DNA from 4 places in the Streptomyces sp. NPDC058773 genome. Region 1 is predicted to be linked to each of the others. Evidence: riboswitches for the same ligand, from Rfam matches in the RefSeq annotation. Region 1 holds a riboswitch; each other region holds the start of a gene.
What was found. Region 1 has a riboswitch for cyclic di-AMP ahead of ACFW5B_RS21900 (M23 family metallopeptidase). Riboswitches for the same ligand answer to the same signal wherever they lie in the genome.

Region 1 (6,967 bases):
GGGGTCGCGCTCGCCGCTGCCGGGGCCGTGGCGGCGCGGGGGTGGCAGCAGAAGGCGGGGAATGCGACGGCGGCTGCGCTGGGTGGGATGTACGTGGCCGCGTTTGCCGGGTCGCATCCGTTGGCGAAGAAGATCGGGGCGTGGCCTTCGGTGTGCGCGGTGGCGGGTGGGATGGCCGCCGCGTCGTGGGCCGTGGTGGATCGTCGGAAGTAGGACGGAGAAGAGGACGGAAAAGGGGAGGGAGGAGGAAGCAGGCCGGCCGTGGAGCCTCGCTTCCTCCCCGTAGGCGCTCGCTTCCTCCCCGTACGTTTACGGGTCAGGCCGAAGCCTCCGCCAGCAGCGTGAGTTCCTTCTCCGTCAGGGTCACCTCGGCCACCGCCATCAGGGCCGGCAGCTGGGCGATCGTGCGGGCGCTGGCGATGGGGGCCGCGACGGTCGGCTGGGCGGCGAGCCAGGCGAGGGCGATGGTGGCCGGCTCGGCGGCGTGGGCGGCGGCGACGGTGTCGAGGGCCTGGAGGACGCGGCGTCCTCGGTCGGTGTCCGCGTAGCCGGCGGCGCGCCCGGAGCGGGCGCTGTCGACGTGGGTGCCGGGGCGGTATTTGCCGGTGAGGAAGCCGGAGGCGAGGGCGTAGTACGGCACCGCGGCCAGGCCGTGGCGGGCGGCCACCTCGGCGAGTTCGCCCTCGTAGGTGTCGCGGGAGACCAGGTTGTAGTGCGGCTGAAGAGCGACATAGCGGGCCAGGCCCTCGCGGGCGGAGCAGGCCAGGGCCTCCTCCAGGCGCTGCGCCGAGATGTTGGAGGCGGCGATCTCACGGACCTTGCCGGCCCGGACGAGGTCGTCGAGGGCGGTGAGGAACTCCGCGACCTCGAGCGACTCGTCGTCGTAGTGGGTGTAGTAGAGGTCGATGTAGTCGGTGCGCAGACGGGTGAGGGAGGCGTCGACCGCGGACTTGATGGTGGCGGGGGACAGGCCTTTGTGGCCGGGGAGGGCGCCGACCTTGGTGGCGATGACGACGTCGGAGCGGTTGCCGCGGGAGGCCAGCCAGTTGCCGATGACGGTCTCGGATTCGCCGCCCTCGTTGCCGGCGACCCAGTACGAGTAGGCGTCGGCGGTGTCGATGAAGTTGCCGCCGCCCGCCACGTACGCGTCGAGCACGGCGAAGGACTCCGCCTCGTCGGCCGTCCAGCCGAAGACATTGCCCCCGAGGGACAGGGGGGAGACGGAGAGCGAGCCGAGGGGCCTACGGGTGCTACCGGTGCTTCGGGCGGTGCCTGGGGTGCTGTGCGTCGCGGTCATGCGTCGTTGCAACGTCGGGGGAGGAGGAGTTATTCCTTCCTCTCATCCCCGACGGCAACGTCCGTCAGTCCCTTACGGGTTGACGGTGAAGAGCATTTCGGGCCCCGGGCCCCCGGTCAGACGCTTCGGGCCCCGGTCAGACATTGAGCCCGTGTTCACGCAGCCAGGGCATCGGGTCGATCGGGTCGCCGGCGTCCGGGCGTACCTCCAGGTGGAGGTGGGGGCCGGTGACGTTGCCGGTGGCGCCGACGCGGCCGATGACGTCGCCGGTGTTGACCTTGCCGGAGGTCTTCACCATCGAGGAGAGGTGGCAGAACCAGAGTTCCGTGCCGTCGTCGAGGGTGAGGACGATGCGGTAGCCGTACGACCCGGCCCAGCCGGCCTGGGTGATGGTGCCGGAGTGCACCGCCTTGACGGGGGTGCCGGTCGGCGCCGCGAAGTCCTGTCCCGTGTGGTCCGCGGCCCAGCGGTCACCGGCCTGGCCGAAGCTGGCGGTGAGCGTGTAGGAGGCGACGGGGGTGATGAAGCTCCTCGCCAGTTTGGCGAGGCGTTCGGCCTCGGCCTTCCTGCGAGCCTCTTCCTCGGCCTTGCGCTTGGCCTCCAACTCGGCCGCCCTCTTGGCTGCTGCGGCCTTCTCGGCCGACTTCTGCTGGGTGGCGGCCTCCGTTGAGGCCTGGTGGACGGCGGCCTCTTCGGCGGCGTCGCGGGCCTCCTGCTCGGCGGCGCCCTGCTGCGCGTCGGCCTGCTGGAGGATGCGGCTGCGCAGCGCCTCGCCGGCGCCCGTGCCGTTGCCCGTGTCCGCACCCGTCGTCTGCGAGAGCGGCCCGGAGACCGCAGGCGCCGCGCCGTCGGCGAGGGCCGAGGCGGTATCGGCGGAACCGGCGTCGTCATCGGATATGAGATCACCGATACCGGGCAGCGACTTGGCGTCCGGCAGCTTCTCGGAGAGGTCGTCGGCCATCCCGCCGACATCGGGCATCGAGATCGGCACCGGCGGACGGCTCTCGGCGGTGGCCATTCCGCTCGCCCCGACGGCCGCGATCACACCGACGCCGAGGACGGTGCCGCTGCGGGCGAGTCCGCCCGAGCGCTGCTTGGCCACGCGGTGCTTGCCACGGGCGGAACGGGTGGACTCCTCGGTGGGATTCCACTCCTCCCACGGTCCGTCGTCGTCACCACCACCGGGACCCGCGAAGGCACCTCGGTCGTCGAGCTCGTAGGGGGACGGGGACTCGGGGGCAGGCCTGTTGGACGCCACGGGGGCGCACTCCTTTCCTTCCTTCTCGCCTACCGGGTTAGCTGACGGGTTCGGAGCAGGAAGGTCTCCTACGGACGCCCACTGGCGGAGGGCGTCCGATTCACCCCAAGGAAGTGGTTCCCCGGTTCCCTTGGTGCCGTTCGAAGTGCTTGGGGGTGCGTGAAAAGCGCGTGCGGGATTCGGCGTCGGCGCGCGGTGCCGCCTCTTGCGACGGCTGGGACGACCGCGCTGCGTTATCGGACAGTAATAGAGATGGCGACTGAATTCCAAGCGTTCCCACGAAACCTTGTCCGCGCAGCACAACCCGCGGCATGGGCCTTTCGGCCACCGTGGCCGTAAACCGGGCGAGTTGACCACCGGCCGCTAAACGATCTCCCGGGGATTGTGCACCAGTCGTTATGCGGAGGGGCGCCTCCCGATTACGGAAAGTGAGAGCGTAACGTCGGATCATGGTCGTCAACGTCGGGAACACCGGGCACGCCGGACGTGCTGCCGGACTTGCGTGGGGAGTGGCGGAGCGGTACCGGGAGTTCTCCTGGCGGGAGGCGCGGGGCCGGTCGGAGGCGCACGAGGAGCTGACCGCGCGGATCAGCCAGGACGCCGAGTTCTGCGATCTGCTCTCCGGCTCGCTGCCCGCCGGCACCAAGCAGCAGCCGGAACTCCTGCTCGCCGCCGTCCGCTATCTCGACGGCCCGCACGCCGATCCGGGCCCGCGCGGCGCCTTCGCGTACGGACGCTGGCGCGAGTGGACGATCCGGCACTGGGACGAGGTCCGCGCGGTGATCATGCAGCGCGCCGTCCGGACCGACGAACCGGCCGGCTGCGCCGCGCTGCTGCCACTGCTCGCCCGTCTGCCGCAGCCACTGGCGCTGCTGGAAGCCGGGACGTCCGCGGGGCTGTGTCTGTACCCCGACCGCTATCGCTACCGCTACGAGGCCGGAGGCCCGGACGGGGCGGGCCACCGCACGGGCGCCCTCCGGGCCGAGCTGGGCGCCCCGGAGAGCCCGCTGCTGATCACCTGCCGTACGGGCGCAGCCGCCGGCGAGCTGCCCGTACAGCTGCCGCGGATCGTCTGGCGGGCCGGCATCGGCCCCGACCCGCTCGACCCGGTCGCCGAACCGGACGATCTGCGCTGGCTGCAGGCGCTCGCCTGGCCGGGCGAAGAGGAGCGGGCGGCGCGGCTGGCCGCGGCGGTCGACGCGGTACGGGCGGCGCCCCGGCCGCGGATGGTGCGCGGTGATCTGCTCGACGAGCTGCCCGCGCTCGCCGCCGAGGCACCGCCCGAGGCGACGCTGGTCATCTTCCACCGCGCGGTGCTGCCCTCTCTCCCGCCCGCCCGCCGCGAGGAGTTCGCCCGTCTCGTACGGTCCGTGCTCGACGGGCGGCCCGGTGGCGGCCACTGGATCGCCGACGAGCACCACTCCGTACTGCCGTCGCGCACCGCGCCCGCGCATCCCGCACACCGCCCGGACGACCCCCTGCTGCTGACCCTCGCACTCGACGGCCGCCCGGTCGCGCTCACCGGCGCGCACGGGCCGAGCCTGCAGGTTCTGGACGGGGCGGGGGACATGCCCCTATAAGCCGGCGGCCCGCCAAGCCCCTTCCGGGCCACGGCCCCTCACGCCCCCATCGGCCGCTGCACCGCCAGCAGCGCCATGTCGTCGGCCGGCCCGCCCCGCGTTCCGTTCGTGTGGCGGGTGACGTCCTCGACGAGGCTGTCCAGGAGGGCGTCCGGGCCGGGGAAGCGGCGGCCGCGCAGACTGTTCGACGGCTGGTAGCTGCGGCCGAGCAGGTCCCGGGCCGCGGTCACCCCGTCGGTGAAGAACAGCAGCAGGGCCCCGGCCGGGAAGAACGTCTCGTCCGGCCGGGTGGCCGGCTCCCCCAGTCCGAGGGGCGGCGCCGGGGTCGCGGGCGCCAGCTCGCGCAGCCCGCCGTCCGGGGTGAGCAGCAGTGGGGGCGGGTGCCCGCGGTTGAGCACCCGCAGCGCGGACTGCCCATTGGCGGAGATCTCGGCCAGCACGGCAGTGGTGAACCCCTCGGCCTGCTCCGTCCCCTCGCCCTGCCCCACGTCCGCGCGCCGCCCGCCCTCCCGTTGCAGCGCCCGCTCCAGCCGGCCCGCCACCGCCCCCAGGGTGCGCTCCTGCTCCGCCGCCTCCCGAAAGGCACCGAGGACGATCACCGCGGTCGCCACCGCGGCGGGCCCCGCGCCCCGTACGTCGCCGACGATCAGCCGTACGCCGTGCGGGGTGTCCTGCACCGCACAGAGCTCACCGCCGGGCCGGACAGCCGCCCGTGCGCCCACATAGCGGGCGGCGAGGGCGAGCCCGGCGAGCCGCTCCGGCGGTGTGGGCAGGACCGCGCGCCGGACCGCCTCCGGGACATCCCGTAAGGGGACCGGGCGGGCACCGGCCGTCCGGACGCCCCGGTTCACGGCAAGCGCCGGCAGGGCGATGACAAGGACCGTCGCGACCTCCGCCACCGCCGCGCCGTGGCCCTGTGCGGCTCCCCGGTAGGTGACGCCCCAGATCTCACCGAGCAGGGCGGCCAGGGCCGTGAGAGCGGTGCCGCGCAGCGAGTAGAGCGCCGCGGCGGCGGGCGGGGCGGCCGCGAAGAAGGGAGCGGCGGTGCAGCCGGGCGGCGCGCCCAGGCCGAGGGCGACCCCGCCGACGATCAGGAGAACGGGCAGCCACCGCACCAGCCGCCACCCGGCCCCGGCCCGCCCGGAGCCGCGCTCCCCCTCGCCCTCACGGGGCGCCGCACCTCGGAGCATCCGCACCGGCCTCTTCCCACTCCCGCCGTCCGAACGGGCACCGCCGCGCCGGTCACCACGCCGTCCCCAGACTTGCCGCTCCGGGCCGGCCCGGCGACTCCTCGGCGGCCGGACGGGTCACGGGGCCGGCCACGTCACGCACACAAACACCCACCGCCGGGACGAAAACGACAACCTCCCCGCCCCGCCCGGCGCCACCCCGTACACCCGCCTCAACCCCGCCCCGCCCAACGACACTTGAGCCGGGCAGCGGACGCGCATACGCCCGAGGGCCCGGACCGCTTTCGGTCCGGGCCCTCGGGGCGCCGTATTCGGCCGGACGGTCTTCCCGTCCGCGTCTGGTGGGCCATCAGGGGCTCGAACCCTGAACCAATGGATTAAAAGACCCGACGAACACGTGACCGACGGTCCCACGTAGTCGGTCGGTATCCGGTTTTGCCTGGTCACAGGACATATGGCTGACGCCAGGTCCAGCCTCCGACCGGCCTGTGTCACGCCGTCCGCTCACGCATCGCTCACGCATGGCGGGCGGCTGACCAGGCATTCGGCGCAGCGCCTTACGCATCGGCGTCGCAAGTCAGACAGCGACGGGTCGCCACTCGCCCGGTGTTGCCCTCGGTGGCTCGCAGCGGCTGCGACTCCGATATGCGGGACCAGGCATCTGGATCGGGGCCGGCCACCCAGCCGAACTTCGGCCCGGCGATTTCGCTGTCGGAGAGGTGGTTGCAGCCAGGCAGGTGAGCGTTCCCCGCGGGCGACACGATGATGGCGTGGGGCGGCTGCCCGTGGCGGCTGGCCTGTTTCGGTGCTTGGCCGCCAACAATGCGAGGAGCCACACCCTCGGACGGGCATGCGCACCCCGCCCCGATGATGAGATCACAGCGATCGCAGCGCTGTTCCGTCACGGCCTGTCGCCCTCCTGTCGGATGCCCGGCTCCTCACCCAAGTCCCGTGAGACGAGAGCTGATGGAGTCGGATCACCATCCCACCTTCCTCAGCCCCAGTCCGGCGATTGCTTCGTGTGCCTCCGGAACCCTCCGCCGACCCCGTAATGACTGGTTGCCAAGCAGCTTTGGCCACGCGACGCGGACCTATCCTGCGGGTGCGGGGCCGGGGTCCGGGCACTGCCCTGAGCTTGGGAATCAACGTGGTGCTCATGCCTGTCGGGTAGTGCCTGACCTGCGTAAACGTGCGCTGGTGGACAGGCTGCGGGGTGCGCTGGGACACCCGTATTGACCGCGGTTTACCCCTTGCTAGGCACGCCGAGAGCATGACCCGGCCGGGCGGCGGTTTGATGTGCTGCCGGGCTGCCCGAGTGGGCGCGGAGATGGGCGCGAGCGTGAATGAATCAATCGCAGTGTGGCTCGCGCAAGGTGCTCGATGGGGCGCTTTCGCCAGCACGCTTCCCAAGTGTTCATTGGCCAGTTCGCCCAGGGGCCGAAGGTGTAGTGACCTGCGGTGGAACAACCTCGACATCTCAGCCCGAACCAGGGGGTGGAGATGAGGGAGTGCCGTGTGGCCCTCACGTCTAGCCTCCTGAGACCACACCAGCATTGCCCTCAGAACGGTTCCCGAGAGTCCGTTGTGAGCTTCCCGGACCGTCTACCAGAGTTGTACGTGTCGCGGACCACCTTGGCAATGC
Region 2 (6,967 bases), on a different contig from region 1:
CATCAGCAGCAGGGTGCCGCGGCCCGGGCCCGGCCCGGTATCCGGCCCGTCCCCCGCGGCCCGCTCCGGTATGTGCTCGGTTGCCATGCCCTGACCTCCCCGGTACGCCCGCGGCCACCGTGGCGGCGGGCACGTCCCAGCCTGGGGCCGGCCGATCGATGAGTCCAACACATCGTTTTCATCGCATCCATCGTGGATCGTGATCAATGCTGGTTAGGGTGGGTGGATATGGAGCTCCAGCAGATGCGGTACGTGGTGGCGGTCGCCGAGACCGGTGGGTTCACCCGGGCCGCCGAGCGCTGCCATGTGGTGCAGTCCGCGCTCAGCCATCAGATCGCCCGGCTGGAGAAGGAGCTCGGGGCCCGGCTCTTCGACCGGACCAGCCGCAACGTCCGGCTGACCACCGCCGGCGAGGCCTTCGTCCCGGTCGCCCGGCAGGCGCTGGAGGCGGCCGAGCGGGCCCGCGCCGAGGTGGCGGCGGCGACCGGTGAGCTGCGCGGCCGGCTCGCGGTGGGCGCGATCTCCACCGTCGCGGCCGTGGACCTCGCCCGGGAGCTGGGGGAGTTCCGCAGGCGGTTTCCGCAGGTGCGGATCAGCCTGCAGACCGAGATGAGCGATCGGCTGATCGAGCAGGTGCGGCAGGGCGTGCTGGATGTGGCGTTCGTCGGGCTGGTGCCCGCCGCGCGGACCGTCGGCGTACGGGAGAAGGAGCTGGCGCGCGGTGAGCTGGTCGCCGTCGTGCCGCCGGGCCACGCGCTGGCGGGGCGGCGGTGGACCACGCTGGCGCGGGAGACCTTCATCGATTTCACGGCCGGGTCCGCGGCCAGCCGGCAGCGCGATGACGCGTTCCGGGCGGCGGGGCTGACGGCGGAGGTGGCGTTCGAGGTGACCACGGTCGAGTTCCTGGCCAAGCTGGTGCGGGCGGGCCTGGGCGTCGGCATGGTGCCGGAGGCCGTCGCCTCCGAGCTGTCCGGGCTGCACATCGTGCGGGTGCGGCCGGCGCCCGAGCGGACCGAGCGGGTGGTGTGGAGCGGCCTCGGCCCGTCGCCGGCGGCGGTGGCGTTCCTCAGCGGTCTCGGGGTGGACACGGCGTAGCGGAGGCCCCCGCCGGTGCGCGGGCGCGCCGGTGTGCGCCCAGCGGTTACGGTCGGAAGGTGCACGCCGAGCCACCCACCCCCGACGCCGACGCCCCCGCGGGCTGCCCCGCCGCCGGGCCCGCTCCCGCCCTCTTCACCTGGGAGTTCGCCTCCGATCCGTACCCCGCGTACGCCTGGCTGCGCGAGCACGCGCCGGTGCACCGGACCGAGCTGCCCAGCGGTGTCGAGGCCTGGCTCGTGACGCGGTACACCGAGGCGCGGCAGGCGCTCGCCGACGCCCGGCTGTCCAAGAACCCGGTCCACCACAGCGAGGCCGCGCACGGCAAGGGCAAGGTCGGCATCCCGGGCGAGCGCAGCGCCAACCTGATGACGCATCTGCTCAACATCGACCCGCCGGACCACACCCGGCTGCGCCGGCTGGTCTCGAAGGCGTTCACCCCGCGCCGGGTCGCCGCCTTCGCCCCACGGGTCCAGGAGCTGACCGACCACCTCATCGACCGGTTCGCGGCGAAGGGCGAGGCCGACCTCATCCACGAGTTCGCCTTCCCGCTGCCGATCTACGCGATCTGCGATCTGCTGGGGGTGCCGCGCGAGGACCAGGACGACTTCCGGGACTGGGCGGGCATGATGATCCGCCACGGCGGCGGACCGCGCGGCGGTGTCGCCCGTTCCGTGAAGAAGATGCGCGGCTATCTCGCCGAGCTGATCCACCGCAAGCGCGAGTCCCTGGGCCCGGCCCCCGAGCCGGACGAGGACCTGATCTCCGCCCTGATCAGGGCCTCCGACCACGGTGAGCACCTCACCGAGAACGAGGCCGCCGCGATGGCCTTCATCCTCCTCTTCGCGGGCTTCGAGACCACCGTCAACCTCATCGGCAACGGCACCTATGCGCTGCTGCGCCACCCCGCCCAGCGTGAGCTGCTCCAGAAGTCGATCGAGGCGGGCGACACCGAGCTGCTGACCACCGGCATCGAGGAACTGCTCCGCTACGACGGCCCCGTGGAGCTGGCCACCTGGCGGTTCGCGACCGAGGAGCTGACGCTCGGCGGGCAGCGGATCGCCGCGGGGGACCCGGTCCTGGTGGTGCTGGCCGCCGCCGACCGAGACCCGGCCCGCTTCCCCGAGCCGGACGTGCTCGATCTGACCCGGCGTGACAACCAGCACCTGGGCTACGGACACGGCATCCACTACTGCCTGGGGGCGCCGCTCGCCCGGCTCGAAGGACAGACCGCGCTGGCGACCCTGCTGACCCGGCTCCCGGACATCCGGCTTGCGGCGGAACCTGATGATTTGCGCTGGCGCGGCGGGCTCATCATGCGCGGATTGCGTTCGCTTCCTGTGGAGTTCTCTCCGGAGCGGCCCTGACCAGCGACGAAGCATATGTGACGCAGAGTCAAGTGCGTGACCTTTACGTGATCCGCGCTACATCGACTTGTGACTACCCGTGACCCCGGCTACCTTTCGACCCGACGATCGACAGGTTTCACTCGATCGGCCGAAGCGGTGATGTGGGGGGCCGGTGTAACGGCGCCGCTCGCGTGCGTCGGCCGGCCGGAGACCCGTCGAGCAGCTCTCGACGAGCTCGTCGCAACAACTCAACCGCCGCGCGAAAGGCATCCGCATGCGTTCCGGGAACGGCCGACATCGTCGCCCCCGTCAGGCACCGGCCATCTTTGTCACGGCGGGAGTGACCGGCGCCGGCTTCGCCCTGCCCCTGCTCGGCGCGACCGGTGCACACGCCGCCGACACCGCGACCTGGGACAAGGTCGCCCAGTGCGAGAGCGGCGGCATGTGGAGCGCGGCGTCGGGCAACGGCTACTACGGCGGCCTGCAGCTCACCCAGGAGATGTGGGACAACTACGGCGGCACGTCCTATGCGTCGCGCCCCGACCTCGCCAGCCGCTCCCAGCAGATCGCGGTCGCCGAGTCGATCCTCGACGACCGCGGGCCGGACACCTGGCCCAGCTGTGCGGTCAACGCCGGGCTGACCGACGACGGCCGCGCGCCCGAGGTCGACCCGGGCAGCACCAGCACCCCGGCGCCCGACCCGTCGGACGCCGGGGGCTCCCTCGATCCCTGGGACACCCCCGGCTCGTCCGATTCCCACGACGACGAGGGCTCGTCCGGCAGGCAGGACGAGCCGGGCGGCCGGCCCGACGCCACCCCCTCGCCCGACGCCTCGGACTCCGGGAAGCGCGACCAGTCCAAGGAGCGGGAATCGTCCGGCCCGGCGGCGCCAGGCGACCGGGACGACGAGCCGTCGAGGTCCACCGGCCCGTCCGATGACCCGTCCGCCGAGGACCCGTCCGCCGAGAACCCGTCGGAGGACCCGTCCGACGACCCCGCCGCCGACCCGTCCGGGGACGGCAGCCGTACGGACAGCAGCGGCACCCCGCGTGACGTGCCCGCCAAGGGCAAGCACCGCGGTCCGGCGGGAGACGGGGGCGACGAGCGCGCCGGGGACGACGGCGCCGGCCGGTCGGCCGGGGGCCTGCACGCCTCGCGCGGCGACGACGCGCACCGTACGGGCCCGGCGGCCGGCGGGGACTACACCGTGCGCCCGGGTGACAGCCTGTCAGCCATCGCCACGGCGCACCGGCTGTCCGGCGGCTGGCACGCGCTCTACGACCGCAACGAGGGCGTCATCGGCTCCGACGCGGACCTGATCCAGCCCGGTCAGCAGCTCGACCTCGGGCGGAACGCAGGGTAATTCGCCCTCCTTCGCCCTCTTTTGGGAAAGTGAGACAAGGGTCTCGTTGACTTCTGTGGGGCTCGGTGTGCCCAACCCCGGCATACCGGGCCCCACCTGCGATTTCGTGACCAAACCGCCTTCAAAATCGGGCAACTCGGTTCAGAAGGTGGGGTTTGAACCCCAAGGGGATTACTGCTTAACGTCAGGACCGCTCGCCAAAGCGGGCCCTTCGATCACACGCCGAATCCTGCCGGTGGTCGGAGGCACTTGACGCGCAAGCGCCGAAGGCAGGAGCGGGGGACCCAAGGTACGTGCCGGCCCCGCCCGTGAAAGCGGGTCAACCGGCTTGGGGTGAAGCCACGTGCGCGCCGCGCACACGGCCGGGCGACTCATCAGTCCGAACCCGACAGCTCACCTCGCAGGCGTCGGTGAGGAAACGAACGAACCATGCTGATCTTCAAAGGCAAGCACCGTCGTCCCTCCAAGGCCGTCCGCGTCGCCACCCTGGCCGGTGTCGCCGGTGCCGCCGTGGCCGTCCCGATGATGGGTGCCACCTCCGCCTCCGCCGCCACCGTCGCCACCTGGGACAAGGTCGCCCAGTGCGAGTCCGGCGGCAACTGGTCGATCAACACCGGTAACGGCTACTACGGTGGCCTGCAGTTCTCCAACTCCAGCTGGGCCGCCGCCGGTGGCACCCAGTACGCGCCGCGCGCCGACCTGGCCACCAAGTCCCAGCAGATCGCCGCCGCCGAGAAGCTCCTCGCCATCCAGGGCCCGGGCGCCTGGTCCTGCGCCGGGGCGGGCAACCTGACCGCCGGCGGCCCGGCCGCCGACGTCGACACCTCCGCGCAGACCAAGTCCGCGCCCAAGCAGGAGTCGGCCAAGCCCGAGGTCAAGAAGGCCCCGTCCGAGGACCGCGCCTCGCGCTCCACCGAGCGCAAGTCCACCGGCCACGGCAACTACACCGTCAAGGCGGGCGACACCCTCGCCAAGATAGCCAAGGCCCACGGCACCGACTGGAAGTCCGTCTACAAGGCCAACAAGTCGGTCATCGGCGGCAACCCGAACCTGATCATCCCCGGTCAGCACCTCACGGTCTGAGCCACCCGCCCAGCGGGGCTCCGGGGCCCGAGCGGCGGGCCCCTCCCTCACCGTGAGACCGCCCCGCCACGGCGCGCCCTTCCCCTGCGCGCCGTGGCGGGGCTTCTCGCTTCCCCGGCCGCGCGCCCGCCCGCACGCCCGCGCCCCCGGGCCGGACACCCGCCGCAAACCGGTTGCGGTTCAGCGCCTTTTCCCGTTCGGCGAACAATGTGCCGAAAGGTCCCGTGAACTGGGACTTCGGTAAGTTTTCCGGGGCCTTCCGTCCCACGGAGCGGGCCAAGGGCAGGCGGACGAGCCCGGGGCCGTTAGGCTCATGCGCAGAACGCCAGACACCCACGAAGGAGACAACGTGCCGTCGATCGACGTCGTCGTAGCCCGCGAAATTCTCGACTCGCGAGGTAATCCCACGGTCGAGGTCGAGGTCGGCCTCGACGACGGCAGCACGGGCCGTGCCGCCGTGCCGTCCGGTGCCTCCACCGGCGCCTTCGAGGCCATCGAGCTCCGTGACGGCGACCCGAACCGCTACCTGGGCAAGGGTGTGGAGAAGGCCGTCCTGGCCGTCATCGAGCAGATCGGCCCGGAGCTCGTCGGCTACGACGCGACCGAGCAGCGGCTGATCGACCAGGCCATGTTCGACCTGGACGCCACCGACAACAAGGGCTCGCTGGGCGCCAACGCCATCCTCGGCGTCTCCCTCGCCGTCGCGCACGCCGCTTCCGAGGCCAGCGACCTGCCGCTGTTCCGCTACCTGGGCGGCCCGAACGCGCACGTGCTGCCCGTCCCGATGATGAACATCCTGAACGGCGGCTCGCACGCCGACTCCAACGTGGACATCCAGGAGTTCATGATCGCCCCGATCGGCGCGGAGTCCTTCTCCGAGGCGCTGCGCTGGGGCACCGAGGTCTACCACACCCTCAAGAAGGTCCTGAAGGAGCGCGGCCTGTCCACCGGTCTCGGTGACGAGGGCGGCTTCGCCCCGAACCTGGGCTCCAACCGTGAGGCCCTCGACCTCATCCTGGAGGCCATCAAGCAGGCCGGTTACGCCCCCGGCCAGGACATCGCGCTCGCGCTGGACGTCGCCGCCTCCGAGTTCTACAAGGACGGCAAGTACCAGTTCGAGGGCAAGGACCGCTCGGCCGCCGAGATGACCGAGTACTACGAGGAGCTGGTCGCGGCCTACCCGCTCGTCTCCATCGAGGACCCGCTGTTCGAGGACGACTGGGCCGGCTGGAAGGTCATCACCGACAAGCTCGGCGCCAAGGTCCAGCTCGTCGGCGACGACCTGTTCGTCACCAACCCCGAGCGCCTCGCCCGCGGCATCGAGGAGGGCTCCGCCAACGCGCTGCTGGTGAAGGTCAACCAGATCGGCTCGCTGACCGAGACCCTGGACGCCGTCGAGCTGGCCCAGCGCAACGGCTTCAAGTGCATGATGTCGCACCGCTCCGGTGAGACCGAGGACGTCACCATCGCCGACCTCGCCGTCGCCACCAACTGCGGCCAGATCAAGACCGGCGCCCCGGCCCGCTCCGAGCGCGTCGCCAAGTACAACCAGCTGCTGCGCATCGAGGAGATCCTCGACGACGCCGCGGTCTACGCCGGCCGCTCCGCCTTCCCGCGCTTCCGCCACGGCAGCTGACGAAGACGGCCCGCTGCCAGGCCGGACAGGGCAGCAGGGGCTGAACGGGCGAGGCAATCGCCCCGCGCCCCGTACGTCCCCGGCAACGGTCCCGTACCGTTGCCGGGGACGTACCTGCTTGAAGCAGTCAGGCGTCCGTCAGTGAAGGGGAGACGACGTGCCCGCGGACCGGTTCTCGACCGCGACCCGACTCAAGGCGCTCGGCGAGCAGGCCGCCGCCCGCGTCTACCGCGCCCGCCCGCCCCGCCGCAACCGCCTCACCGGCCGCGCCGCCCTGCTGGCCCTGGTGATGTGCTCCCTGGTCGTCGCCCTCGCCTACCCCATAAGGCAGTACGTCTCCCAGCGGTCGGACATCGCCGAGCAGCGCCGCAAGGCGCAGGACGCCGGCGCCGCCCTGGAGCGGCTGCGCGAGCAGAAGGCCCGCTGGCAGGACCCGGAGTA
Region 3 (6,967 bases), on a different contig from region 1:
TCTTCCTGGGCACCCCGGTCGACGACGCCTCCGCCAACGACGTGATGGCGCAGTTCATCCACCTCGAACACGCCGCGCCCGAGCAGGACATCGCGCTCTACATCAACTCCCCCGGCGGCTCGTTCACAGCGATGACCGCCATCTACGACACGATGCGCTTCGTGTCGTGCGACGTGCAGACCATCTGCCTGGGCCAGGCCGCCTCCGCCGCCGCGGTCCTGCTGGCCGCCGGCACCCCCGGCAAGCGGCTGGCCCTGCCCGGCGCCCGGATCCTGATCCACCAGCCGTCGCTCCCCGAGCCCGTCCAGGGACAGGCGACCGATCTGCAGATCGAGGCGGAGGAACTGCTGCGCACCCGCGACATGCTGGAGCGGATGCTGGCCGAGCACACCGGCCAGCCGCGGGAGCGGATCGCCGCCGACATCGAACGCGACAAGATCTTCGACGCCCCCGCCGCCCAGGAGTACGGCCTGATCGACGGACTCACCCGGCAGCGCAAGCAACCCGTTGCCCAACTCGGCGCGCGGTGAGTCCGGATGCTTCCGCCGGAACTGCCGCCGCTGCCCGCCCTGACGCGTGCCGAGGGCGAGCTGATCGACCGTTACCTGGAGGTACTCGACCTGCTGGGCAGGATCAACCCGGCCCGCAACAGCGGCACGTACACCGGACTGCGCGCCGCCCAGGCACTGGTCACCAAGGCCGCCGCGCTGCGTGACGCGTTGACGGTGATGCACAACCGCGGCGAGAGCGAGCTGCACGGGGAGACCTTGGCGCGGGCGCTGCGGGTACTGGACGGTGAGCGCCGGGCCGGCCTCGTGACCGTGCCGCCACCCGCGGACAACTGACCCGACACGCGTACCGGGCTGCGCATACGGCGTAGCGTCCGGGCCCGATGTGAGGAGGCGACGAATTGCGCGGGGCGAACACAATTCCTGGGACCTTTGATGTTTCGCCCCTGGTCCCAGGGGTGCGACACCCCGCGCCACGGCACTTGAGGGAACAAATCTAACCATTCAGGCGAAATGTGACCCATCTCACATACGGCATTTTCAGCTCGGAATTCAGGTGGCGGGTGCGTGACGATCCCTTCGACGGCAAGACCCCGCCACAGCGACGGGGCGGTCCGGACGGGCGCCTAATCCCGCCGCCGTACCGGATGTCAGGTCGACGTTGTGGACCGGCGGGAGCGGAGGACCCGAGCAGGACGGGGTCCCGGCCTCAGGGCCGAGACTCCTTGGGGTGAAGCCGTACGCACGGCCGGGCATCTTCGCCTGCCCGAACCCGACAGGTCTTCCTTCGCAGGCGGCTGACGAAGGGTTTGCGCATGACTGTGCGCATGCAGACGCCGAATCTGCTGGCGCGTGCCGGCACCGTCACCGCTCTGACGCTGGTCACCTTGGGCGGGACAACCGCGGCCCAGGGAACGGCCGGGAGCGCCGACGCCGCGTCCGTTTCCACCTACGCACTCCAGATCGCGGCCTCCAAGAGCGGTGCTCCCTACCGGTACGGAGCCCAAGGGCCGCACGCCTTCGACTGTTCGGGGCTGACGCTGTACTCGTTCAAGCGCGCCGGACGGGATCTCCCGCGCACCGCCGCCGCGCAGTACGGCCGCACCCGGCACATCCCGGCCACCCTGCGCCGCCGCGGCGACCTGGTCTTCTTCCGTTCCGCAGGCGGCATTTACCACGTCGGCATCTACGCGGGCCGCGGCCAGATGTGGCACGCGCCCAAGGCCGGAAGCGTGGTGCGGCTGGAGCGGATCTGGAGCCGGTCGGTCTCGTACGGCCGGGTGGGCTGATCGGTAGTTCGTCCTACGTGTGATCAATTGTCAGTGGGCCCGGTTGAGTTGACCGGGTGAGTTCGCCACTGAGCAAGCTGCCGGCGGCCGCGGCGCGCGGAAGCTTCCCGCCCGCGGACGGATCGGTGACGGTGCTGCCCGCGCCGTCACCGCGGGATGCCGGAGTGCTGTTCCTTGTTCGTGCCGGTGGGCGCCGAGGTTCTGATGGTGCCGCACGGCGGCCGCGGTTGAGCGGCCGTCCCGGGCCCGTCGTTCAGGCGAGCACGAGCTCGATGAGCAGGATGCCGCCCAGCGCGGTGAGCAGTGCTCCGGTGACGCCCTCCAGGGTGCGGGTGACCTGGGGGCGGCGCAGCCAGTTCCCGAGCCGGTCGACCAGCAGGGCGACGGCGGGGAACCACACCAGGGCGATGGCGACGACCATCGTGGCGAGCAGCAGCGTCCGGGGCAGTGCGGGCTCGCCGGCCGGGACGAACTGCGGGAGCAGGCTGAGGAAGAGGACCGGAGCCTTGGGGTTGAGGGCATTGGTCAGGAAGCCCTGGCGCAGGCTCTGGGCGGTGCTCAGGAGCGCGGGCGGGTGGTCGGCCGGCGGGGCGGCCGGGCCCGACGCGTCGTCCTCGCCCGCCTTCCCGCGCCGGACGACCGCGAGCAGCGCGCCGACGCCGAGGTACAGCAGATAGAGCCCGCCCAGGAGTTGGACGGCCCCGAAGAGCGCGGGCACGGCGACCAGGACCGCCGCGAGCCCGCCCACCGCCAGTGCGGTGTGCACCAGCAGTCCGCCGGCGACTCCGACGGCCGTCGCCACCCCCGCCCGGCGCGAGTCGAGCGCGTTGCGCACCACGACTGCGAAGTCCGCGCCCGGCATGGTGACCATGCCCGCGGCGACTCCGGTGAAGGCGATCAGCTGTCCGTCCATGGGAGCAGCTTCGCTGGTCAGGGCCTTTAATAGGTAGTGGCAATGTTCTTGGGCCGCCTAAAGAGGTTCTTATGTACGACCCCACGCGGCTGGCCGCTCTGGTGGCGGTGGCGGAGGCCGGATCGATCTCCAGGGCCGCCGACCGGCTGGGCTACACCGCCCCCGCGCTCTCCCAGCAGCTCGCCAAACTGGAGCGGGAGGCCGGGACGGCGCTGCTGGTGCGCCACCACCGCGGGGCACGGCTGACGGCGGCCGGTGAGCTGCTCCTCGTCCGGGCCCGGCGGGTGCTGGACGAGCTGGATCAGGCGCGGCACGAGCTGTCCCGGCTGACGGGGCTGTCCGGCGGCCGGCTGCGGGTCGGCACGTTCATGACCGCCGGGACGCATCTGCTGCCGCCCGCGCTCAGCGCGTTCCGGCGGGCGCACCCCGATGTGGAGCTGAGCGTCACGGAGTACGTACCTCCGCAGGCCACCGCGGCGGTGGCGCTGGGCGAGGTCGACCTGGCGCTCACACACGAGTATGTGCCGGGCGAGGCGATGCCGCCGCCGGACGGGGTGAGTCTGGAACCGCTGCTGACCGAGGAGCTGGTGCTGGTCACCGCGCCGGGCCATGTCCTGTCGGCGGGCGCCGGACGGCTGCCGCTCGCCGAGCTGGCCGGTCAGCCGCTGGTCAGCATGGCGCCGGCCAACCCCAACCGGCGCGCGGTGGAGGCGGCGCTGGCGGCCGCCGGGGCGAGTGTGGCGGTGCGCTGTGAGTCGCCGAGCTATGCGGTGGTGTGTGCGCTGGTGAGCGCGGGGCTCGGGGTGGCGGTGGTACCGGAGATGATGGCGGAGGGCTCGTTGACCCCGCTGGGCATCCGCCGACTGGACCCGCCGGAACTGCGCCGCCGGATCGCGGTGGCCTACCGCCCCGGCGGCGGAAACCCTGCCGCGGACACCCTGCGGGCCCTGCTGCGCGGGGCCTTCACCCGCCACTCCCCCACGCCGTAGCCCGCCGCCGGTGCGCCGATGCCCTCAGCGGACGGCGGTCGGCCACGGCAGGGTGATCCAGACGGTCTTTCCGCCGGAGTCGGTGGGGACGACCGAGAAGCGGCCGCCGGCCTCCGCGGCGAGGGAGCGGATGATGACCAGGCCGCGGCCGTTGTCCTGCTGGACCGCGGCGGGCAGCCGGCGCGGGCGGCGGGGATGGCTGTCGGTGATGCCGACCCGCAGCAGTTCGTCGCGCTCCAGACGCAGTTCGACGGTGAAGTCCGGAGACCGGCCGAAGGTGTGCACGACCGCGTTGGTGGCGAGTTCGGAGATGATCAGACGGACGGCATCGGCGAGTTCGGAACCGGCGGGCAGACCCCATTCGGTGAGCACGGCGAGGACATGGCCGCGGGCGGTGCGGACCGAGGCGGGGACGCTCGGCAGAGTCAGTGCGGATTCCTGGTGGTCTGCCATCGAGGCGCCGTCCCTTTCCCGCCGAGGCCCGGCTCCGGCCCGTTGACCGGCGAGCCTGGATGCCGCTCCGGACACCGGTGCGGCCTCGGCCTGATGCTGGCCGCCAGACTGCCACCCCTGCCGTCGATGGGGTACCCGATCCACCCACATATACGGGGTTCTATCGCTCGTTGCGGTGAACCCCGCTGTGCGCGACCGGATGTGGGAGCTGCGTCACCGGATTCCGGATGCGCGGGACCGGTCCGACGGCGGCCGACGCCCAGGCACGCGAGCGCCGGCCGGGGCATACCCGTCAGCCGGGATGTCGTACGTGCCGGCCGGAACGTCGTACGCGTCAGGCCGCCGGCGCCGTGGCCACGATCGTGCCGACCGCCGTGTCGAGCTGGGCGTCCGTCAGGTCCGCCCGGGCCGTCAGCCGCAGCCGGGAGATCCCGTCGGGCACGGACGGCGGGCGGAAGCAGCCGACCGCGAGTCCGGCCGCACGGCAGTCGGCGGCCCAGCGGACCGCCGCCTCCGGTGAGGGGGCGCGGACCGAGACCACCGCGGCGTCCGGCCGGACCGCGGCCAGTCCCGCCGCGGTGAGCCGGTCGTGCAGTTCCCGGGCGACCTGTCCGGCGCGGGCGGCGCGCTGCGGTTCGCGGCGCAGCAGCCGCAGCGCGGTCAGTGCACCACCCGCCGCCGCCGGGGCGAGGCCGGTGTCGAAGATGAACGACCGGGCGGTGTTGACCAGATGCTCGATGACCCGGGCCGGGCCGAGCACCGCACCGCCCTGGGAGCCGAGCGACTTGGAGAGCGTCACGGTGGTCACCACGTCGCCGTCCCCGGCGAGACCGGCGGCCCACGGCGCACCGCGGCCCCCGTCGCCCAGGACCCCCAGGCCGTGGGCGTCGTCGACGAGCAGTGCGGCGCCCGCCGCCCGGCAGGCCTCGGCGAGGGCGGGAAGCGGCGCGGCGTCGCCGTCGACCGAGAAGACCGTGTCGGTCACGGCGATCGCCCGGCCGTCGTGGCCGGTCAGCGCGGCGCGCACGGCCTCCGGGTCGGCGTGCGGGGCCACTTCGGTACGGGCCCGGGAGAGCCGGCAGCCGTCGATGAGGGAGGCGTGGTTGCCGGCGTCGGAGACGACCAGGGTGCCGGGGGCGGTCAGCGCGGTGACGGCGGCGAGGTTCGCGGCATAACCGGACGACAGCACCAAAGCGGCCTCGAAGCCGCAGAACGCGGCGAGTTCCGTCTCCAGTTCGGCGTGCAGCTCGGTGCTGCCGGTGACGAGCCGGGAGCCGGTCGCGCCGGCGCCCCAGCGGTGTGCGGCGGCGGCCGCGCCACGGGTGACCTCGGGGTGCCGGGCGAGCCCCAGATAGTCGTTACTGGCCAAATCCAGCAGCGGGGAATCGGCGGGGCGGGGGCGCAGCGTGCGGACCAGACCGGCACGATGGCGTTCGGCGCGGGCCGTGTCGATCCAGTCGAAGGCCGCGGCGGTGGGCTCGCCGGGGGTCGCCGGCGGGGTGTCGTGGAGCAGCGACGGGGCGGAGTCCTGCGGCATCGGCGTCCTTCGTCCTTCGGCCTCGATTGTGGGCTGTCGATAGACGTTAGCGGTCGTTCCGCACGGCCACGGTGTGGTGATACACACACCTCGATCCGGGGGCATTGTGGGAATCCTCCTTGGCCGGGGGCGGTGGCGTAGGCCAGGATCAACGCCATGGACCTGCTGAACACACTGGTGGACAAGGGACTGCGGCGCGAGTTGCCGACCCGCGAAGAGGCGCTGGCCGTGCTGGCGACCTCCGATGACGAACTGCTCGATGTCGTGGCCGCGGCCGGAAAGGTGCGCCGCCAGTGGTTCGGGCGGCGGGTCAAACTCAACTATCTCGTCAACCTCAAGTCGGGTCTGTGCCCCGAGGACTGCTCCTACTGCTCCCAGCGACTGGGGTCGAAGGCCGAGATCCTCAAGTACACCTGGCTGAAGCCGGATGACGCCTCCAAGGCGGCGGCCGCCGGGGTGGCCGGCGGCGCCAAGCGGGTCTGTCTGGTGGCCAGCGGCCGGGGTCCCACGGACAAGGACGTGGACCGCGTTTCGGAGACCATCTCCGCCATCAAGGAGCAGAACGAGGGCGTGGAGGTCTGCGCCTGTCTCGGTCTGCTCTCCGACGGCCAGGCCGGCCGGCTGCGCGCGGCGGGCGCCGATGCGTACAACCACAACCTCAACACCTCGGAAGCCACATACGGCGACATCTGCACCACACACGACTTCTCGGACCGGGTGTCGACCGTCCAGCAGGCCCAGGCGGCCGGTATGTCCGCCTGTTCCGGTCTGATCGCCGGGATGGGCGAGAGCGACGCCGACCTCGTCGATGTGGTCTTCGCGCTGCGTGAGCTGGACCCGGACTCCGTTCCGGTCAACTTCCTGATCCCCTTCGAGGGCACCCCGCTCGCCAAGGAGTGGAACCTCACCCCGCAGCGCGCCCTGCGCATCCTGGCGATGGTGCGGTTCGTCTGCCCGGACATCGAGGTCCGGCTGGCCGGCGGCCGTGAGGTCCATCTGCGCAGCCTGCAGCCGCTCGCGCTGCACCTGGTCAACTCCATCTTCCTCGGCGACTATCTGACCAGTGAGGGCCAGGCCGGCAAGGACGACCTGGCGATGATCGCGGACGCCGGCTTCGAGGTCGAGGGCGCGGACACCACGACGCTGCCCGAGCACCGCCGGCCGGGCTGCGGCGATGCGCACGCACCGTGCACCGACGACGCTGCCGCCGAGGCACCCGCCGCCGTCCCCGCTCCCTCCGACGAGGACCGCCGTGATCTGGTCTCGGTGCGCCGCCG
Region 4 (6,967 bases), on a different contig from region 1:
CTATGCCACCGGCGCGTACGACACCGGCAACTACGGCACGGCCCAGTGGGACACCGGCGGCTGGGACACCGGCGCCTACGCGGTCGCCGACCCGCACGCGGCCGGCGCGGGCTACGACCCGTATGCGCACACCGCCTACGACACCGCGGCGCACGACGCGACCGCGTACCCCTCGACCGGATACGAGACGGCCGGCTACGAGGCCACCGCGTACGGTCACGGCGGCTTCGGCACCGGGAGCCATCCCACCGGCGCCTACGACACCGACGGTTACACCGCCGGCGGGTACGACGCCACCGACACCTCCGACGCCTTCGACGCGTTCGGACGGCAGGCCACCACGGTCCAGGAGACCGCGAGTTACGAGGCCACCGCGATCTGGTCGACCACGGACCAGGACCTGATCAGCAGCATCCCGGCGCAGGCCGGTCCGCCGCCGGCCGACACCCTCCAGTGGGACAGCGCCAGTTGGGACGAGGCCGGGCATCTCGCCCAGGGCGCCCCCGACAGCGACCGGCCCGCGGGCGAGCCGTACGACACCGGCCGGACCGAGGGCGACGACGGCACTCCCGGCGACGCCTACCGCGAGGCCGCGGCCGTGGCGGACGCCATGACGCAGGCCATGCCGGTCACCCCCGCGGCACCCGCCTCCACCACCGGCCGCCGGGTCGCCGGGCCGGACGCCGGGAAGGCCGTCCGCGGCCGGGGCCGGAAGCGTACGGCGAAGCGGTCGGCGCTGCTGACCGTCGCGGTGCCCTCGGTCGCCGCCATGGGCGTGTGCGCCGTGGCCGCCGCGTCCGTCGCCAACTTCGGCGGGGACGACAAGGACGAAGCGACCGCCCAGGCCGCGCCCGACGCTGCGCCGGTCAAACCGTCCGCGGCCAACAACAAGCTCGACACCCAGCTCGCCGGACTCAGCGCCAGCGCCGACGACTTCCGCGACCGGGCCAGCCGCACCCAGGAGCGGATCGACCTCAAGGAGCGCCAGGCGCAGGAGCGCAAGCGCAAGGCGGAGGAGGCCGCCCGCAAGGAGGCGATGCGGCCCAAGTTCCTGCTGCCGGTCAAGCAGCACGGGCTGAGTGCCCAGTTCGGCCAGGCCGGGGTGAACTGGATGTCGCTGCACACCGGTATCGACTTCCCGGTCAGCTACGGCACCCCGGTCATGTCCGCCACCGACGGCACCGTACGCACCCAGTGGAACTCCGCCTACGGCAACATGGCGATCGTGACCGCGCCCGACGGCACCGAGACCTGGTACTGCCACCTCAGCAGCACCAAGATCCGCTCCGGGTCGGTCAAGGCCGGTGACCAGATTGCCTATTCGGGCAACTCCGGCAATTCCACCGGTCCGCATCTGCACTTCGAGGTGCGTCCCGGCGGCGGCGCGGCGGTCGACCCGCTGCCCTGGCTGCGCGACCACGGCCTCGACCCGAACTGAGCCCGGCCGCCCCCGCGGCGCGGCCCCCAGGGTGTGTCCCCGGGGGCTTCCGGCTCCCGTTACAGCTTCTCCACCGGTGCGTACCGCAGCAGCAGCCGCTTGGGCTTCTCGCCGCCGAAGTCGATCGTCGCCTCGGCGTTGTCACCGCTGCCCTTGACGCCGACGACCGTGCCGAGGCCGAAGCTGTCGTGCGTGACGCGGTCGCCGACGGCCAGCGGGACCACCGGGCGGTCCGTGCCGCGGCGGGTCGCGAAACCGCTGGGGCCCTTGGCACGGGACGACGACAGCGAGGACCCGAAGCCGCCTCCGCCGCCCGCCGAGAGCCCGCCCATGGACGCGGACGGCGTCGCCGGGCCGGTCCGCTTCCACTCCACGAAGTCGTCCGGGATCTCCTCCAGGAACCGGGAGGGCGGGTTGTACGAGGGCTGGCCCCAGGCGCTGCGCATCGTCGAGCGGGTGACATAGAGCCGCTCGCGGGCGCGGGTGATGCCGACATAGGCCAGCCGGCGCTCCTCCTCCAGCTCCTTGGTCTGGCCCAGCGAGCGCATGTGCGGGAAGACGCCGTCCTCCATGCCGGTCAGGAAGACGGTGGGGAACTCCAGGCCCTTGGCGGTGTGCAGCGTCATGAGGGTGATCACGCCGCTGCCCTCCTCGTCCTCGTCCGGGATCTGGTCGGAGTCGGCGACCAGCGCGACCTGCTCCAGGAATTCGGGGAGGGTGCCGGGATTCTCTTCCCCGCGGTCCTGCTCGAATTCCAGGGCGACGGCGGCAAGTTCCTGGAGGTTCTCGATCCGGGTCTCGTCCTGGGGGTCGGTGGAGGCCTGGAGTTCGGCGAGGTAGCCCGTGCGCTCCAGGACGGCTTCCAGGACGGTGGCGGGGCCGGCGCCGGACTCGACGATGGTCCGCAGCTCCTCCATGAGGACGTTGAAGCGCTTGACGGCGTTCGTGGAGCGGGCCGCCATGCCGTAGGCCTCGTCGACCCGGCGCAGCGCCTGCGGGAAGGTGATCTTCTCGCGCGCCGACAGGGCTTCGATCATCGCCTCGGCGCGGTCGCCGATACCGCGCTTGGGCACGTTCAGGATGCGGCGGAGCGGGACGGTGTCCTCGGGGTTGGCGAGCACCCGCAGATAGGCGAGGACGTCGCGGACCTCCTTGCGCTCGTAGAAGCGCACACCACCGACGACCTTGTAGGGCAGCCCGACCCGGATGAAGATCTCTTCGAAGACCCGGGACTGGGCGTTGGTGCGGTAGAAGACCGCGACATCGCCGGCCTTGGCGTCGCCGGTGTCGGTCAGCCGGTCGATCTCGTCGGCGACGAACTGGGCCTCGTCGTGCTCGGTGTCGGCGACATAGCCGGTGATCTTGGGGCCGGCGCCGGCGTCCGTCCAGAGGTTCTTGGGGCGGCGGTTCTCGTTGCGCTCGATGACGGCGTTGGCGGCGGACAGGATCGTCTGCGACGAGCGGTAGTTCTGCTCCAGCAGGATCGTGGTCGCGTCCGGGTAGTCCTCCTCGAACTGGAGGATGTTACGGATCGTGGCGCCGCGGAAGGCGTAGATCGACTGGTCGGCGTCACCGACGACGCAGAGCTCGGCGGCGGTCTCGGCGGGGCCCACCAGTTCGCGTACGAGGGTGTACTGGGCGTGGTTGGTGTCCTGGTACTCGTCGACGAGGACATGGCGGAAGCGGCGGCGGTAGTGCTCGGCGACGTCCGGGAAGGCCTGGAGCAGATTGACCGTCGTCATGATGATGTCGTCGAAGTCCAGCGCGTTGGCCTCGCGCAGCCGCGCCTGGTACATCGCGTACGCCTCGGCCAGCGTCTTCTCAAAGCCATCGGCCGCCGTGCCCGCGAAGGTCTCCTCGTCGATGAGCTCGTTCTTGAGGTTGGAGATCTTCGCGCTGAAGGACTTGGGCGGGTAGCGCTTGGGGTCCAGGTCGAGGTCGCGGCAGACCAGGGCCATCAGGCGCTTGGAGTCGGCGGCGTCGTAGATCGAGAACGAGGACGTGAAGCCCAGCTTCTTGGACTCGCGGCGCAGGATGCGGACGCAGGCGCTGTGGAAGGTGGAGACCCACATGGCGTTGGCCCGCGGGCCGACCAGGTCCTCCACGCGCTCCTTCATCTCACCGGCGGCCTTGTTGGTGAACGTGATCGCGAGGATCTGGCCGGGGTGGACATGGCGCTCGGCGAGCAGATGCGCGATGCGGTGGGTGAGCACCCGGGTCTTGCCGGAGCCGGCGCCGGCGACGATCAGCAGCGGGCCGCCGGTGTGCACCACGGCGGCTTTCTGCTGGTCGTTGAGCCCCTCCAGCAGCGCCGCGGCGTCGACGGCCGGGCGGGCGGCGCCATCGCGGTAGTACGGCTCCCTGGGCGCGGGCGCGTCGAAACGCCCGCCGAAGAGGTCGGCGGGGATCTCCTCCGGGGCCGGGCCGTGTTCGTCCTCGGGAGGCGGGGGGTGTTCCTCCTCGCCCTTGTGGCCGAGGTCCGCCAGGAAGCTGTCGTCAAAGAGGCTGCTCATCGCCCACCGAGTCTAGGCCGCCGCACTGACAGTCCGCCGCGGAGTCGCCGAATGCGGGCCGCCTGTGGGGCGGGCACCGGAGCGGCAGGGGCGGGACGGCCGCAACCACAGCCCGAAAGGGCGGCGCCTCGTCTACCCGAATCCGACATCTGCCACAACCAGCCCCGCATCGCGTTCAGGTCACGAAAAGGTTTCGGGCATATCGAACATCAGCCTTCACAGAAGCCACACGAGTTGGCTAACGTCCTCGCTCAGGCAGCCCGCCTCCCCGCGGACGACAGGTTCGCACGGGCCGCCGACGCCGAGTCCGGCCCTGCCCCAGGCACCCGGAGCCGGGGACCCATCAGCACCACCGGGGTGAATCGATCCGTACGGCCGTCGCCAGTGGACGTCCGGACCGTAGGGCAAGCCTTCCGTCAGTGACACCGCCCGAACCCGACAGCTAACCCGGTAGGCGGTCCACGGAAGGAGTTGCCGGTCTTGGCGTCGCATCGCAAGCCGCGCACCAGCGTTCTCGCCTCGCCGACAGGCCGTCGTACCGCGGCCGGGCTCACCAGCGCCGCTCTCGCTTCGGTCACCCTGCTCTCGCAGTCGGCCGACGCGGCCCCCAGGGCACCCAAGCCGACCATCGAAGAGGTCAAGGAGAAGGTCGACAACCTCTACCACCAGGCCGAGGTGGCCACCCAGAAGTACAACGCCGCCAAGGAGCGCGCCGCCGAACAGCGCGGCACCGTGGACGACCTGCTGAACGCCTCCGCCGAGCGCGCCGAGAAGATGAACGAGTCCCGGCGCCGGCTGGGCACCTTCGCCTCGGCGCAGTACCGCACCGGCGGCGTCAACCCGACGGCACAGCTGATGCTCGCCAAGGACCCGCAGCAGTTCGTCGACCGCAACAACCTCATGGAGCGGCTGACCGGGCGGCAGAAGCAGGCCGTCACGGACTACCAGGAGCAGCAGGCGGCGGCCACCCGGCAGCGTGCCGAGGCGACCCGCAGCCTGGAGAAGCTGCAGCAGTCGCAGGCCTCCCTCAAGGAGTCCAAGGCCTCCGTCCAGGGCAAGCTGGCCGAGGCCCGGCAGCTGCTGTCCCGGCTGACCGCCCAGGAGAAGGCGCGGCTGGCGGAGCTGGAGCGCCAGAAGGAGGCGGCGGCCAAGCGCCGGGCCGCCGAGGAGGCGCGCAAGCAGCAGGAGCGGGAGCGCCAGCGGCAGCAGGACGGCAGCGGCTCGACCGGCGGGTCCACGGGCGGGTCCACCGGCGGCTCGACCGGCGATTCGGCCTCCACCAAGGGCGAGAAGGCGCTCGCCTTCGCCCGCGCCCAGATCGGCAAGCCGTACGTCTGGGGCGCGACCGGGCCCGCCTCCTACGACTGCTCGGGGCTGACCCAGGCCGCGTGGAAGGCGGCGGGCGTCGATCTGCCGCGTACGACCTGGGACCAGATCAAGGTCGGCCAGCGGGTGGCCACCAAGGATCTGCAGCCCGGCGACCTGGTGTTCTTCTATGACGACATCAGCCACGTCGGCATGTACATAGGCGACGGGAAGATGGTGCACGCTCCGAAGCCGGGCGCCAACGTCCGGGAGGAGTCGATCTACTACATGCCGATCTACGGGAGCGTCCGTCCGGGCTGACGCCCACCCGCTCCCCCACCAGACCACCCCCCACGGTCACCCCCCACACGCCACCGCGCGGCCGCCGCCTCCGAATCCGGAGGGGTGGACCGCGCGGTGTGCTGTATGGAGGCGCTCGTCAGGTCCAGAGCACCGCGATGAAGATGTTGGCGACGGTCAGACCGCCGACCGCGCCGAAGACCGCCTTGTCGACGGTCTCCTCGTCCCGCTTGACGTAGACCAGCGCCAGGATCACCACCAGTACGGCCATCTTGATGCCGAGCTTGATGTTGTTGAGCGGGTGGTCCTGGGCCTGGTTGAGGCCGACCAGCACGATGCCGGTGACCAGCATCGTCAGCGCGCCGTGCAGCATGGCCGGCACGAAGCGGGCGGTGCCCGCGCTCATCGCCTTCATCTGGGTCAGAAAGCCGCCCAGCAGGGAGGCGATGCCGATGATGTGCAGGCCGACGAAGATATTGGTTACTACGTCCATAGTGCTGGATCGTAGTCCCCGTATAGCACGACGCTTCGGGCAGGGCGCCCACTATCGCCGCTTCGGTCAGGCCAGACCACTCCCGGGCCGTACGGTCACGATGCCGCGGTCACCCGCGCACCTGTCGCGGTCGAAAGCGAACAATGCCGGGCAAGCCGACCCATTACCGAGACACCCGGGCTTAGCGTCCTCCTCCAGGCGGCCGACTCCCCGCCTCGCCGGTCTCCCACCGGCGTTCCGTCGGCCGTCCCGCCGAGAGGTACGGCGGCGGTCCGTTGCCCCCGTGACGGACCGCCGCCGGGCCCGAACGGCGTGCAAGGAAGGAAAGGAACGGCCACCGTGGCCTCGCACCGCAAGCCCCGGCAGCATCCGCTCGCCTCGCTCACCGGCGGTGGCTCGCGCCGCGCGCGCACCGCCCGTACGGCCGCCACCCTGGCCCTGGCCGGTGCCGCCACCGCCACCGCCGCCGGTCTCGACGGCACCGCCCAGGCCGCACCCCGGCCCACCCCCGCCCAGGTCAAGGACCGGGTCGACGCGCTGTACCAGGAGGCAGAGGTGGCCACGCAGAGCTACAACGGCGCGAAGGAATCCGCCGACACCGCACGACAGGAGCTGAGCAGGCTGCAGGACGAGGCCGCCCGCAGGACCCGCGAACTGAACGCCTCCCGCGGCGAACTGGGCACCCTGGCCGGCAGCCAGTACCGCTCCGGCGGTATCGACCCGACCGTACGGCTGCTGCTGTCCGCGGACCCGCAGCGCTATCTGGACGGCGCCACGGTGCTGGAGCGCGCGGGCAGCCATCAGGCGACCGCGGTGGCCGGGTACGCCCGCCGGCTCGGCAGCGTCCGGCAGATCCGGGAGCGGGCCGAGGAGACCGTGGAGCGGCTGGCGAAGACCGAGGCCCGGCTGAAGAAGCAC

Region 2: linked by a shared signal. The riboswitch ahead of ACFW5B_RS04530 (transglycosylase family protein) and the one ahead of ACFW5B_RS21900 (M23 family metallopeptidase) in region 1 are both predicted to bind cyclic di-AMP.
Region 3: linked by a shared signal. The riboswitch ahead of ACFW5B_RS23640 (C40 family peptidase) and the one ahead of ACFW5B_RS21900 (M23 family metallopeptidase) in region 1 are both predicted to bind cyclic di-AMP.
Region 4: linked by a shared signal. The riboswitch ahead of ACFW5B_RS20235 (NlpC/P60 family protein) and the one ahead of ACFW5B_RS21900 (M23 family metallopeptidase) in region 1 are both predicted to bind cyclic di-AMP.

What each region holds. Positions count from the first base shown of each region.
Region 1 covers NZ_JBHYPE010000025.1:77,831-84,797, reverse strand. Annotated here, with positions in the region: gene ACFW5B_RS21910 (hypothetical protein) at 1-213, shown strand, start outside; gene ACFW5B_RS21905 (aldo/keto reductase) at 317-1,297, opposite strand; gene ACFW5B_RS21900 (M23 family metallopeptidase) at 1,434-2,555, opposite strand; cyclic di-AMP (ydaO/yuaA leader) riboswitch at 2,567-2,721, opposite strand; gene ACFW5B_RS21895 (DUF2332 family protein) at 3,005-4,135, shown strand; gene ACFW5B_RS21890 (PP2C family protein-serine/threonine phosphatase) at 4,174-5,325, opposite strand; gene ACFW5B_RS21885 (DUF6551 family protein) at 6,885-6,967, opposite strand, start outside.
Region 2 covers NZ_JBHYPE010000003.1:255,295-262,261, forward strand. Annotated here, with positions in the region: gene ACFW5B_RS04510 (MFS transporter) at 1-87, opposite strand, end outside; gene ACFW5B_RS04515 (LysR family transcriptional regulator) at 229-1,095, shown strand; gene ACFW5B_RS04520 (cytochrome P450) at 1,155-2,462, shown strand; gene ACFW5B_RS04525 (transglycosylase family protein) at 2,785-3,807, shown strand; cyclic di-AMP (ydaO/yuaA leader) riboswitch at 4,018-4,229, shown strand; gene ACFW5B_RS04530 (transglycosylase family protein) at 4,237-4,890, shown strand; gene eno (phosphopyruvate hydratase) at 5,204-6,526, shown strand; gene ACFW5B_RS04540 (septum formation initiator family protein) at 6,684-6,967, shown strand, end outside.
Region 3 covers NZ_JBHYPE010000029.1:30,579-37,545, reverse strand. Annotated here, with positions in the region: gene ACFW5B_RS23650 (ATP-dependent Clp protease proteolytic subunit) at 1-530, shown strand, start outside; gene ACFW5B_RS23645 (hypothetical protein) at 537-845, shown strand; cyclic di-AMP (ydaO/yuaA leader) riboswitch at 1,123-1,320, shown strand; gene ACFW5B_RS23640 (C40 family peptidase) at 1,325-1,798, shown strand; gene ACFW5B_RS23635 (LysE family translocator) at 2,052-2,711, opposite strand; gene ACFW5B_RS23630 (LysR family transcriptional regulator) at 2,783-3,700, shown strand; gene ACFW5B_RS23625 (ATP-binding protein) at 3,725-4,153, opposite strand; gene ACFW5B_RS23620 (8-amino-7-oxononanoate synthase) at 4,488-5,690, opposite strand; gene bioB (biotin synthase BioB) at 5,847-6,967, shown strand, end outside.
Region 4 covers NZ_JBHYPE010000022.1:56,642-63,608, forward strand. Annotated here, with positions in the region: gene ACFW5B_RS20225 (peptidoglycan DD-metalloendopeptidase family protein) at 1-1,438, shown strand, start outside; gene pcrA (DNA helicase PcrA) at 1,498-3,951, opposite strand; cyclic di-AMP (ydaO/yuaA leader) riboswitch at 4,241-4,424, shown strand; gene ACFW5B_RS20235 (NlpC/P60 family protein) at 4,432-5,577, shown strand; gene ACFW5B_RS20240 (hypothetical protein) at 5,696-6,049, opposite strand; gene ACFW5B_RS20245 (NlpC/P60 family protein) at 6,389-6,967, shown strand, end outside.